Regions from separate parts of the Exiguobacterium sp. BRG2 genome, predicted to be linked through region 1. Evidence: riboswitches for the same ligand, from Rfam matches in the RefSeq annotation. Region 1 holds a riboswitch; each other region holds the start of a gene.
The links. Region 1 has a riboswitch for lysine ahead of Q9R23_RS10090 (Na+/H+ antiporter NhaC family protein). Riboswitches for the same ligand answer to the same signal wherever they lie in the genome.
Positions count from the first base shown of each region.

Region 1 (4,539 bases):
ACTATACTGAAGAAGTACGTTACTCGTTTTTTGAAAGGGGATTTTATGATGATCGTCGTTACGAACCGGATTAAAGTCAAAAAGGGGATGGCTGCAGCTCTCGCTCCTCGTTTTACGCGTCCAAGTGGACTTGATACGATGGACGGATTCATCCGTGTTGAGGTCTTATTGACGCAAAACATCGAAGAACACGATGAAATGAACGTCAACATGTACTGGGAAGATATGAAGAGTTTTCAAGCGTGGCGGGAAAGTGACGATTTCAAAGCGTCACATAGTCGACCTGCGAGTAGTGAGGCAGGAGAATCGCCAATGCTCGGCAGCGAGATTCTGACATATGAAGTCGCTTCGGTCAAAGAACGCGCATGATGCACGAAAAGGACTCGTATCGAGTCCTTTTTTATATACCTATATACAAATAGTGAAAGGGTCGAATTGTCACAAATGGTATTATTTGTTATCATAGTGCCATTACAGAGAGAGAGGGTCCTTCATGAATTCATTAACTATATTTGAACAAGCCATTCGTAGCTTACCTGACGATCGTACGTTACGACGTGATGAATTATGGACGGACGATTTTTTATTGCAACAGGAGAACGAGCTGACCGTCTATTACTCTCCGATTGGCGAATACGTCAATACTGAAGCAAAAGTCGTCATCATCGGGATCACACCAGGTTTTGAACAGATGCGAATCGCTTTCGAAGAAGCGACAGATGCCCTTCACCATGGTGTTTCATTAGAAGAGACGGAACGCCTCGTCAAATATACAGCAAGCTTTGCCGGAACGATGCGACGTAATCTCGTCCAGATGCTCGATACACTTGAACTTCCAGCATTGCTCGGAATCGAGACGACGGCTAGCTTATTTCATCAACACCAGGAATTGTTACATCCGACGTCACTGTTAAAGCAACCCGTCTTTTATCGCGAAAAAAATTACTCGGGTCATCAACCGAAGATCAATCGTAGCCCTTTATTGAGGCACTACGCGGAAGAACACTTCGTCGCTGAGATCAATCAGTTACAAAAAACAGCGTTATTAATTCCACTCGGTCGGGTCGTCGAGACGCAAGTCCGTGGATTGATTCATGATGGACGAATCGAACAGCATCAGCTTCTTTCCGGATTCCCCCACCCATCTGGCGCGAACGGTCATCGAAAAAAACAATTCGAGGAAAACCAAGCCTATTTGATGAAACAGCTCATTCAACATTTTGCTGAATAAACAACTTTATCTTAAATTATCAGAATATATGGTTGAATCGCTTCTGAAATACATGATAAAGTGTCCATAAGAACAGAATATGACTATTCTATCGATGAGGTAGAGGCGCGATTTCAATCAGTACTTGGTCCGAGGATGACAACGAAGACGACTACAGGAAAGGTGACATCGCCGAAATGACAGTATGTGTCGAGCATATCGTCGTTGGTCGATTCGGGAAACACCCGATCGATTGCCATACATAACAATTGTATGGAGCGCTCCAATTCGGCTAAGAAAGACGCATCCAGCGAGGGTGTCGGCTTTGTTGCCGGTGCCCTTGCTTTTTTTGTGCCGCGGGGTCTCATCTTTAAGCTATTTATTAAAGAGGAGGATATTTTTCATGGTCAACTATTCAGATTCCATTATTGCCCTTGTACCTGCTTTACTAGCTATCTTATTAGCCATCTTTACCCGAAAGGTCGTTCTTTCGTTAGGTGTCGGCATTCTCGTCGGTGCCCTGTTACTCCACCGTTTTAACCCGATCGATACGGTAACCTATCTCGGCAAGAACATCTTCAGTCTCTTTTGGGCAGACGGTGCCTTGAACGAGTGGAACGTCTTATTGCTTGTCTTCTTGTTATTGCTCGGCGTCCTTTCCACGCTCATTCAGACATCAGGTGGCGCTCGTGCCTTCGGTGAATGGGCTTCTACTCACGTCAAGACAGCGCGTGGTGCACGCTTAGTCGCCTTCGGACTCGGTATCTTGATTTTCATCGATGATTACTTCAACAGTCTCGCTGTCGGCAACGTCAGTCGTCCGTTAACGGATCGCCGCGGTGTCTCACGAGCAAAGCTTGCCTATCTGATTGACTCAACGGCTGCACCTGTTTGTGTCATCAGTCCGCTTTCGAGTTGGGGTGCATTCATCATCTCCATCATCGCCGGTATCTTAACGACGCACTCGATTACGGATTACTCAGCGTTTAGCGCCTTCATGATGATCGTTCCAATGAACTTCTATGCGATTTTTGCGTTACTTTTAACACTTTACATCGCTTACTCTGGCGTCTCTGTCGGACCGATGAAACAACATGAACACCGTGCCGCGAAAGGTGAACTTTTTGATGCGTCAAAAGGAACACCGATGGGGATGGCAAAAGAGGTCAACGAACAGACGAACGGAAAAGTACGGGATCTCGTCGTTCCAATCGTCGTTCTCGTCATTGCTACGATCAGTGCGTTGCTCGGAACAGGTGCTCAGGCACTTGCAGCCGACAATCGCCCGTTTACTTTAATTGGAGCATTTGAGGCAACAGACGTCACACGTTCACTCGTCGCAGGTGTCGTCATCAGTTTAATCGTTGCTTTCCTGATGCTGATCGGACGGAAAATTCCGGGCCGCGATTACCGTGCAAGCATCGTTGCTGGTATGCGTTCGATGTGGCCAGCAGTCGTGATTCTGTTATTTGCTTGGACGATCATTGCTGTTATCGGTGATATGAAAACAGGCGATTATCTCGCAAGCTTCATCAGCAACTCGATTTCTGCTTCGTACTTGCCGTTCTTATTATTCTTGATTGCCGGCTTGATGGCATTCTCGACAGGAACAAGTTGGGGCACATTCGGGATCATGTTGCCCATCGGTGCGGATCTCGTCATGGCTGTCGATGCTTCACTCTTGTTACCGACGCTTGCTGCTGTTCTTGCTGGATCTGTCTTCGGTGACCATTGTTCACCGATTTCCGATACGACGATCCTCAGTTCGACAGGGGCTGGATCCCATCATATCGATCACGTCACGACACAGTTACCGTATGCGTTAGTCGGTGCCGTCACTGCGGCAGTCGGTTATTTAGTCATCGGTTTCACGGAGTCTTCGGTCTTCGGTTTCATCGGAGCTCTTGTCACATTCGTACTCTTCGTCGTCGTCTTGAACGTTCTCTCGAAAAAAGGAGAAACCGCTTCGGATTTACAGACGGATTAATGTAATTCTTTACGAAAAAAGGCATTGGATGCGCGCATCCAATGCCTTTTTTATATCTATTCGTTTCACACCATCAATAAACACACATCATTCGCGAACGCTACTGGATCCTCGAGTGGAAGTCCTTCGACAAGTAATGCTTGTTGATACATTAGTTTGGTATAGCGCTCGAATTTTGAACGATCGTTTTGATACGCCGTTTCAAGAGACTCGAACACTGCGTGTGACGGATTCAATTCAAGAATCTTGACCGCTTCTACCCCTTCATTATTCGGCATCGCCTTCAGAATTTTCTCCATCTCGATCGAGACAGCGCCGTCCGTCGCAAAGCAGACAGGATGCGATTTTAGACGTGTTGAGGCTTTGACTTCCTTGACTTGCCCACTTAGCACTTCCTGCATGGCTTGGAACATCTCTGCTTGTGCGTCCGTCGTCTCCGCTTCCTCCGCTTCAATCCCTAAATCGCTACTCGTGACCGACTTGAACGTCTTCTCGTTGTACGTCACGAGCATCTGGATCGCGAACTCATCGATCTCTTCCGTGAAGTACAAGATATCATACCCTTTATCACGGACGAGCTCGGATTGTGGTAATTTATCCAGACGATTCGTACTCTCACCAGCGGCGTAGTAAATATGTGCCTGATCTTCCGGCATCGCTGCGACGTATTCTGCGAGTGTGATCAACTTCTTTTCCTTCGCCGAGTAGAAGAGGACCAGATCCTGCACCTGTTCTTTATGCATGCCATAATCATTATACATACCGAACTTCAGCTGGCGTCCGAACGCTTGATAGAATGTTTCGTACTTCGTGCGATCCTCGCGCAGGAGGGCTTCGAGTTGTGTCTTGATCTTACTTTGGATATTTTTCGCGATCAATTTCAATTGACGATCGTGTTGCAGTAACTCGCGCGAGATGTTGAGCGATAAGTCTTCCGAGTCAACCATCCCTTTGACGAAACTGAAGTGATCCGGCAACAAGTCGCTGCATTTTTCCATGATCAAGACACCGTTGGCATAGAGTTCAAGACCCTTTTCAAATTCCTTCGAATAATAATCGTACGGTGCCTGCTCTGGAATGAATAAGATCGATTGATAACGAACAGCGCCGTCGACACTGATATGAATGTGTTTCGCTGGTGTGTCGAAACCATAACGCTTCTCTTGGTAGAAGTTCGTATAGTCCTCGTCTGTCAATTCCCGTTTGTTCTTCCGCCAGATCGGCACCATGCTGTTGATCGTCTTGACGACTTCGACCTCTTCCGTCTCGTCACTGCCTTCGATCGGCTGACGTTCGAGTTCCTTCATCTCGATCGGATAACGAATGAAATCTGAGTATTTTT
Region 1 covers NZ_JAUZUW010000006.1:152,082-156,620, forward strand. Annotated here, with positions in the region: gene Q9R23_RS10080 (heme oxygenase) at 49-369, shown strand; gene Q9R23_RS10085 (hypothetical protein) at 494-1,231, shown strand; lysine riboswitch at 1,324-1,502, shown strand; gene Q9R23_RS10090 (Na+/H+ antiporter NhaC family protein) at 1,614-3,197, shown strand; gene htpG (molecular chaperone HtpG) at 3,263-4,539, opposite strand, start outside.

Region 2 (4,539 bases), on a different contig from region 1:
GCACAGATGTTATTTGAACAAGGGATTCTCGCTCAAGATGAGTGGACACAAATCCAGCAAGGATTAAAGCAACTCGAAGCGACGTTAAAGGACCATTCCTACACATTAGCGGACGAAGACATTCATATGAATCTTGAGCGTTTGTTGACGGAACAGATCGGTCCAGTTGCAGGGAAACTGCATACGGCACGGAGCCGAAACGATCAAGTCGCAACCGATTTACATCTATGGCTGGAGCAGCATGTCGAAGCGTTGACGACGGCATTGCGCGAGCTCCAATCGGTCATCACGGAACAAGCTGAGCAACATATCGAGACGGTTATGCCGGGGTATACGCATTTGCAACGGGCACAACCAATCTCGCTTGCGCATCACTTGCTCGCTTATTTCTGGATGTTCGAACGCGATGTCGAACGATTGACGGATAATCAAAAACGGATCCGAAAATCACCACTCGGAGCGGGGGCGCTCGCGGGGACCACGTTCCCGATCGACCGTTTCCGTTCTGCCGAGTTGCTCGGTTTTGAGTCGGTTTATCCGAACAGTCTCGATGCTGTCTCCGATCGCGACTTCGTCATCGAATACCTCGGGATCGCCTCGACCGTCATGATGCATCTCTCGCGTTTTTGTGAGGAAATCATCATCTGGGCGTCGCAAGAATTCAGCTTCATCGAGTTATCCGATGCCTTCTCGACAGGCTCGAGCATGATGCCACAAAAGAAAAATCCTGATTTCGCTGAGTTGATTCGTGGAAAAACGGGGCGCGTCTACGGCAACCTGATGGGCTTCTTGACGACGATGAAGGCATTACCACTCGCTTACAATAAAGACATGCAAGAGGATAAGGAAGGAGTCTTCGATACAGCAGATACCGTTCTCAAGTCCGTTCAAATCTTCACCGGAATGATTGAATCCGCGACGTTTAAGACCGAAGCGCTCAAGAAGGCGACAATGCAAGACTTCTCGAATGCAACGGAACTCGCCGACTACCTTGTGACGAAAGGCATACCATTCCGCGAAGCACACGAAATCGTCGGGAAAGCCGTCCTCTACTGTGTGCAAAACGGTTGTTTCCTGAAGGACTTGAGTCTCGAAACGTATCAAAGGTTCCATCCAGACATCACAGAAGACGTTTATCCGCTCCTCGATCCGGTTCAAGCAGTGGCACGCCGGACAAGCTACGGCGGTACAGGGTTTGCTGCCGTGTCGAAGCAACTCGAACTCGCGAAGCAGCATCTTGCGACTTGACGGATTTTGAAAAAAATTAGTCAAATAACTGGATTTAACAAAAGATGTCTGCTATAACTGTAACTAACAACCGACAGATAGAGGCGCGGATGACATGAGTAGCATCATTCTTGAAGGCAAGCATGCTGAATGATGTGAAAGGGGAAGTCCGCCGAAGTGAACGAGAAGATGCTTCTTCTCATTTGCTGGTACAACGGTTAAGATCCGTTGTACTGCCGAAACCGATGTTTCGGAGCGCTATCTTACGTAAAAGAACGAATGACTTTGTCTTCGTTTGTCCGATCGTGATAACGACGGGCCGTAGGAACGCTCCTACCGGCCCGTCGTTTTTTTCTGTATCGGGACAAAGGAGATAGGATTGTGACAACTGTACTTAAATTTGGTGGAAGCTCGGTTGCGACTGTCGAACAGATTCAGTCTATTGCGAATTATTTGAAGAGTCGCGCAGCCGAAGGTGAAAAACTCGTCGTTGTCGTTTCGGCGATGGGCAAGATGACAGATTCTTTGATCGCTCAGGCGCAAGCCATCACGGATCGCCCTGAGCGGCGAGAACTCGATCGTCTGCTTGCCATCGGAGAAGAACAGACGATTTCATTACTCAGCATCGCCCTCAACTCACTCGGCGTCAAAGCGTTATCGCAAACAGGCGCACAAGCGGGAATCAGCACGATGGGATTGCATACGAAAAGTAAGATCAAACAGATTGATGGAGATCTATTACGACAAAAACTCGAAACGTACGATGTTGTCATCGTCGCCGGATTCCAAGGTGTCAACGAACTCGGTGATGTGACGACGCTCGGACGGGGTGGATCGGATACAACGGCTGTTGCCCTTGCGGCAGTCCTTGATAAACGGTGTGAAATCTACACGGATGTCGACGGTGTCTATACGGCTGATCCACGAATCCATGCCACTGCTCAACCGATTCCGCACATCTCATATGATGAGATGATGGAGATGAGCGCCCTCGGGTCGAAGGTCATGGAAATGCGGAGTGTCGAACTAGGAAAAAAATACGGCGTACACATCTTCGTCGGGAAAACACTTGAATCGAAAAGGGGAACATGGATCATGGAAGCGACGGAAACAATGGAACAAAAAGCGGTCACGAGTGTCAGTGTGACGAAGAACGTCTTGACGGTATCAATCAAACACGTACCGCAAACGAACGCAGCAGTAGCCGATATCTTCGAACTCTTATCGAACCGCCACGTCAACATCGACATGATCAGTCAAACGACGTTTGACAGTGACATCTTCCTATCGTTCTCCTGTCCACTCGACGAGGAAGAGTTCCTCGATGAAGCATTGAAAGACATCATGGATCGCTTCACGACAGTCAAGGTCGACCGCCACGATCAGCACGCGAAGTTATCTGTCGTCGGAATCGGGATGCGGGATGCAACAGGTGTTGCCTCAAAGTTGTTCGCGATCTTCCGAGCGGAGAATATCCCGTTCTATCAAGTCACGACATCAGAAATCAGCATCTCGTACACGATTGCACAAGCAGACATTGAACGGACGGTTGCAGCGATTGCAAACGCGTTCGAGTTATAAGGAGGAAAACAGCATGTATCATGTAGCCGTCATCGGAGCAACCGGCGCCGTCGGTCAAAAAATGTTACAAGTACTCGCAGAACTGGACTTCCCGGTCAGCCGCCTGTCCGCTTACGCTTCTGCTCGTTCAGCAGGGAACACGGTGCAGTTCAAGGGAGAAGATATTACGATTCAAGCGCTGACGCCAAACATCACGGAAGACGGGATCGATGTCGCGTTGTTCGCAGCAGGCGGAACGATCAGTGAGCAATATGCCCCATTACTAGCTGAAAACGGAACACTCGTCGTTGATAATTCAAGTGCCTTCCGGATGCAGGAGACGATTCCACTCGTCGTGCCAGAAGTCAATCCGCAAGCGATTCAAGCGACAGACCGCTTAATTGCGAATCCGAACTGTTCGACGATTCAATCCGTCGTCGCTTTAGCACCGCTCCAGTCACTGGGATTCGAACGGATCAACTATACGACGTATCAGGCCGTATCCGGTTCCGGTCAAAAAGGAATCGAGGATCTGGCACGCGGGGCACGCGGAGAAGAGCCCGTCAATTATCCGCATCCGATTCACGATAACATCTTGCCGCATATCGATGTGTTCCTTGAGAACGGTTATACGAAAGAAGAGCAGAAGATGATTGATGAAACACGGAAAATCTTCAATCTTCCAACATTGCCTGTCAGTGCGACATGTGTCCGGGTTCCAGTCACGAACTCTCACTCGGTTGCAATCAACGTCACGTTTACACAACCGACGACGGTTGCAGCGATCCGTGAAGCACTGGAAGGCGCACCGGGCGTCGTCCTCATCGATGATGTCGCGAATACGCGTTATCCGATGCCACTTGACGCAAGCGGGACGGACGACGTCTACGTCGGTCGGATTCGACAAGATGATAGTCTCGCGAACACGTTCCATCTCTGGTGTGTAGCCGACAACATTCGAAAAGGTGCCGCGTCGAACGCCGTACAAGTCGCACGCCAAGCAATCGAACAGTCGATTCATTCATAAAAAAGGAGGAGTTCTTCATGTTCAAAGGAGCAGGTACAGCGCTCGTCACACCATTTAATGAAGCAGGCGAGTTGGATTTACACGTATTCGAACGCTTGATCGAGCAACAACTCGCAGCGGGGATTCAGGCACTTGTCGTCGGAGGAACGACAGGAGAAGGTTCGACACTGACAAACACGGAATTCGAACAGCTATTGACGACTGCCGTTCAAGTCACGGCAGGACGAGTACCCGTCATTGCCGGAACGGGTTCGAACAACACGGCAGTAACAATCGAGAAGACATTACTCGCAGAACGCCTCGGTGCGGATGCAGCGATGCTCGTCACACCGTACTACAATAAAACATCACAAGCCGGTCTCGTCGCGCACTTCACGGCGGTCGCTGATGCAACCGAGTTACCAATCATGCTGTACAACGTTCCGTCGCGGACTGGTGTTGCGATCGCAGTCGAAACCGCAGTGACGTTAGCACGTCATCCACGCATCCAAGCGTTTAAGGAAGCGAGTGGAGACGTCAGCTTCATGGGTGAACTGATGGCGGCAATTCCGGAAGACTTCGCGGTCTTCTGTGGAAATGATGATCAAATCCTGCCGTATATGGCATGGGGGGCACAGGGTGTTATTTCAGTTCTCTCTAACCCGTACCCAGCAGAGACACAAGCACTTGCTGAGGCGTTACTCGCGCAAGATCTCGTCACGGCACGCCGGATTCAGGCAGACTTG
Region 2 covers NZ_JAUZUW010000014.1:8,991-13,529, reverse strand. Annotated here, with positions in the region: gene argH (argininosuccinate lyase) at 1-1,248, shown strand, start outside; lysine riboswitch at 1,319-1,496, shown strand; gene Q9R23_RS14575 (aspartate kinase) at 1,609-2,808, shown strand; gene Q9R23_RS14570 (aspartate-semialdehyde dehydrogenase) at 2,822-3,814, shown strand; gene dapA (4-hydroxy-tetrahydrodipicolinate synthase) at 3,832-4,539, shown strand, end outside.
Region 2: another riboswitch for lysine. It lies ahead of Q9R23_RS14575 (aspartate kinase); the one in region 1 lies ahead of Q9R23_RS10090 (Na+/H+ antiporter NhaC family protein).

Region 3 (4,539 bases), on a different contig from region 1:
GCTGCATAGTTTTGACCAACGATGACAAGGAAACAAAGACCGAATGCAAACAGCGGACCGAACGGGAACGCTGGTGCAACGTAAGGTAAATCTTTCAACGAATGACCTTGTGCAAGGAATCCTTTACGGAAACGATAGTGACTGATCGCAATTCCGAGCCACGCGATGAATCCTGTCATACCTGAAGCATTGAGTAACCACAGATAGACTTGTCCACCAAACATCGATGTTAAGAAACAGAGTGCACCGATTGCTCCTGTTGCAAGCAAGGCGTTACGCGGTACCCCATTTTTCGACACTTTTGCAAAGAACTTTGGTGCATCTCCTTGACGAGCAAGTGTATACAGCATCCGTGTGGAAGCATACATACCTGAGTTACCGGCAGATAGAACAGATGTCAAGATGACGGCGTTCATGAGTGCTGCCGAGAACGCAAGACCTGCTTTTTCAAAGACGAGCGTAAACGGACTAACGGCAATGTCCGTGATGTCATTGGAAACCAAGTTCGGGCTCGTATACGGAATGAGCATCCCGATGACGAAAATCGCAAGGATGTAGAAGAGTAAAATGCGCCAGAAGACTTGTTTGACTGCTTTTGGAATGTTTTTTTTCGGATTTTCCGATTCACCTGCGGCAATCCCGACTAGCTCCGTTCCTTGGAAACTGAATCCAGCAACGAGGATGATTCCGATGACGGCAGGAATACCACCGACGAACGGCGCATCCCCGAGAGCAAAGTTTTTAAAGCCAACTGGTGGCTCCGATGTAAAGACACCGAAAATCATCGCAACACCGACGACTAAGAAGACGATGACAGTGACGACTTTAATCATGGCGAACCAATACTCCGCTTCCCCAAAACCTTTAACGGAGAAGTAGTTCAAGCCGATCATGAGTAAAAGGAATAAGGCACTGAAGTAAAATCCAGGAACGTCCGGGAACCAATACGTCATAACGATTTGTGCTGCAACGAGCTCAACTGCGATCGTGACCGCCCAGTTGTACCAGTAGTTCCAGCCGAGGGCAAAGCCGAATGAGGGATCGACGAATTTTGTCCCGTATGTCGAGAAGGATCCGGCGACAGGCATATACGCCGCCATTTCGCCAAGACTTGTCATTAGGAAGTAGACCATCAGACCAACGATTGCATACGATAGGAGTGCACCACCTGGTCCTGCTGCTGCAACGGAAGCACCGGACGCGATGAAAAGTCCTGTTCCGATTGCCCCACCGATGGCGATCATCGACATGTGACGGGCTTGTAATCCACGTTTTAATCCTTCGGCTGTCGAATCTGTTGTTTGTTTCACATCTAGTTTGTTCATTTCGTTCGCTTCTCTCTGTTTAGATTTTTTGAGAGGACACTTTTTGAATGAAAAAACAAAAAGCGCCCTCATCTTCCAGATGGAAGATGAGAACGCAACATAATAAAATGAATGCGCCTCATTCTACCGTCGTGAAAGATAGCTCTCCACAAGTGAGTGATACCCGACTTGTGACAGTATTAGACCTATTCGACCTAATCCCAATCGATCATCTTCAAAGCGATGATTGATTTCGGCAATTCTTCCTTTCAGGTCACTTCATTTGTCGCTTGACGACATCCATAACCGTACTCTTAAGAACTGCAACCTCCATCCCACTGGTTGAGTGAGAACTGAATTAAATTAGTTATTACTACGCCATATTACACAAACCGCCACGAAATTGTCAATTGCCTTTTTTGAATCTGGGGTAGTAGATGGTAAAAATCCGATATGTTTAGTACACTAAATGATAGAAGTCCACTGAGAGAAAGGATGCTGCTTGCATGCCACAGGAACGTGATTTGCTGACTTACCGACTCGAGGAACAAATGCGTGTCATTCTTCGTACCCTGCGACGTGAACTTAATCGACTATTTGAAGGAACAGCAACCCGAAGCGAATTTTTCATCTTACGGAGTCTTTCAGAAAACGGTCCCCAGCGTCCGACACTTCTTGCGGAACAATTTGAGCTGGCGACGAGTCAAGTCACTGCTTTAACGGATAAGCTCTATAAACAAGGATATGTCACACGGACGCGTTCGACGGAAGATCGTCGCTCGATTGTCCTTGCTTTGACGGATGACGGAGAGCGTGCTTTTCGGGAACTCGAGGTCGTCCGAAGAAACTATTTACAAGATCGCTTCGGAACTTTAACAGAAGAAGAACTGGAAACGATGATTCGCGTCTTCGATAAGATTTTACTGACGATGGATGAGGATACGCTCACTTCGTCTTCATAAAAAACGGTAGATTTTCTACCGTTTTTTATGTTTTATCTAAACATTTACCTCTGTCTAACCGTTACCTAGATGAGTATACTGGAGTATATATATGGAAATCTGTTAGCTGGGGAGTTGGGAGGATTTGTTGTCCATCATGAATCAATTCATCATTAACTTTTGTCTACTGTTCACGACGATCACTCTCTTATTCTTACCATTTCGGAATCGACCACGTATTTCGCTGAATTCCAGCTGGAGTACACGCCTCATATTGGGAAGTGTCTGTGGTCTGATTGCAGTTTTGTTGATATTCAATGGCATTCAGATCGATGTCGCCCGTGTGGATTTACGAATCATCCCAGTCGCGATCGCTATGCTATTCGGTGGTTTCCCGAGCGCCATCGTCGCCGGTATAATGATCATCGGGACACGTTACTTTTTGACACCCGTCGATCAAATGGAGGGTTTTTATCTGTCCACACTGATTATCGTCTTAATCATTACGACGATCGGAATCGTACGTCGATTCGTTCATGTCTCGACACGCCATTTTCAATTATTGGTGTCAATTGGTGTTCTCTATTCGTTACCTGCCATCTATATCCTGACAAACAGTTGGTCGACATTCTTTAAAATTTCAATCGCTTATATCTTCTTTAATCTATTAGCTGGCTTTGTTGCTTTTCGACTGCTGACGGAATTACGCCGTCACTTCGAAAACATTCAGTATCAACAAAAACTAGCGATGACGGATGCTTTGACCGGACTTGCCAATCGGCGCCGTCTCGATGATTCACTGTCACTTGTCGGTTCAACGGATCAAGGGTATTCACTTGTCTTGATTGATATCGACTTCTTCAAGCACGTCAATGATACATATGGTCATGACGCCGGAGATGATGTCCTACGTCAACTCGGCATGACACTCGCTTCCTTAACACGACCGGATGACCTCGTCGGACGGTACGGTGGTGAAGAGTTTTTGATCATTTTACCAAGCACTACAGCTAAAGAAGCTCAAAAAATCGCAGAGTTGGCTCGGATGACGGTCGCACGCAACCTGTTCCCGACGGCAGACGTACCTGATCTGCAAATCACGATTTCGCTTGGGATTGCACATTCTAGTGGTTCCCATACGTCTTTAGAAGTATTACAACAAGCAGATAAAGCGTTGTATTACTCAAAAGAAAGCGGACGAAACCGAAGTACGATTTATACGAAGGAACTTGCCTTCCGACAAGCTTGAATACGAGACACTTCCTATCAGGAGTGTCTTTTTCTATGACCTTATTCCGTTTCTTTCGGAAAACCGATGCTTTCAACCGTTCCAAAGACGATCATCCGGCTCAATTGCTCCGCCATATATGCGGATGAATATGGCCGACCGTTTCGTAACCAGGAAATCAATAATCCTAACTGTCCACCAATGACATAGTTCAGTAACAAATCCCGATCGACGAAAGTCGCATCCTCTGCGACTTGGGATCGAAAGACGAGGCGATAATTTTCTTTCAATGTATCGAGAAAACGAGAGATGAACGTTTTGATCGGTCCTTGAACGAGCATCGTCTGATAGAATAATTCATTTTCTTCAATGTGAATGAACAAACGAGCAAAATAATGACTCACCTGCTCGACTGTCGGAAATACGGTGCCTGTACCTGTAATCCGAATCGCTTGTTCGAGCGCCATCATCTGTTCCTCAACGATTTGGTCAAGCAAATCATATTTATCTGTGTAGTGCGCATAAAAGGTCGAGCGGTTCACACCCGCCCCATCCGTCAGCATCTTGACGGTGATGCTCGAAAAGCTATTTGTCTTCAGTAAACGAAACAATTCCATCGTAATACGGTCACGTGACCGTTTTGGTCGTGGATCACGGCTCTCTTTCATGTGCATTTCACTCCTTTTCCATCATCTTTTTAAAAATGAATCCGTTATCATTTATTTTTCCAACATTTTGTCGGAAACTGTTGGTTGTTTGTTATCTAACTATCCATATAATTAACTATATTAATTACTCCTCCCCCCAGAGGAGTACTTTTTTTGAATCGATTGTACACAAGAAAGGATGCTAACACACCCATGAGTATGAAAAAATTACTAATCATTAATATCGTTACACTCATCGTTTTGATCGGTGGTGGGGTCGTCGGATACTACTATTACGATCAAGCAACAAGCTATGTCAAAACAGACAATGCGAAAATCGATGGCAAAATGATAACGATTGCTAGCCCAAGCGCTGGTAAATTAACGGACTGGTCTGCTAAAACAGGCGAATCGCTCGA
Region 3 covers NZ_JAUZUW010000009.1:95,300-99,838, forward strand. Annotated here, with positions in the region: gene Q9R23_RS12205 (amino acid permease) at 1-1,325, opposite strand, end outside; lysine riboswitch at 1,457-1,645, opposite strand; gene Q9R23_RS12210 (MarR family winged helix-turn-helix transcriptional regulator) at 1,811-2,266, shown strand; gene Q9R23_RS12215 (diguanylate cyclase) at 2,403-3,494, shown strand; gene Q9R23_RS12220 (TetR/AcrR family transcriptional regulator) at 3,536-4,141, opposite strand; gene Q9R23_RS12225 (HlyD family secretion protein) at 4,334-4,539, shown strand, end outside.
Region 3: another riboswitch for lysine. It lies ahead of Q9R23_RS12205 (amino acid permease); the one in region 1 lies ahead of Q9R23_RS10090 (Na+/H+ antiporter NhaC family protein).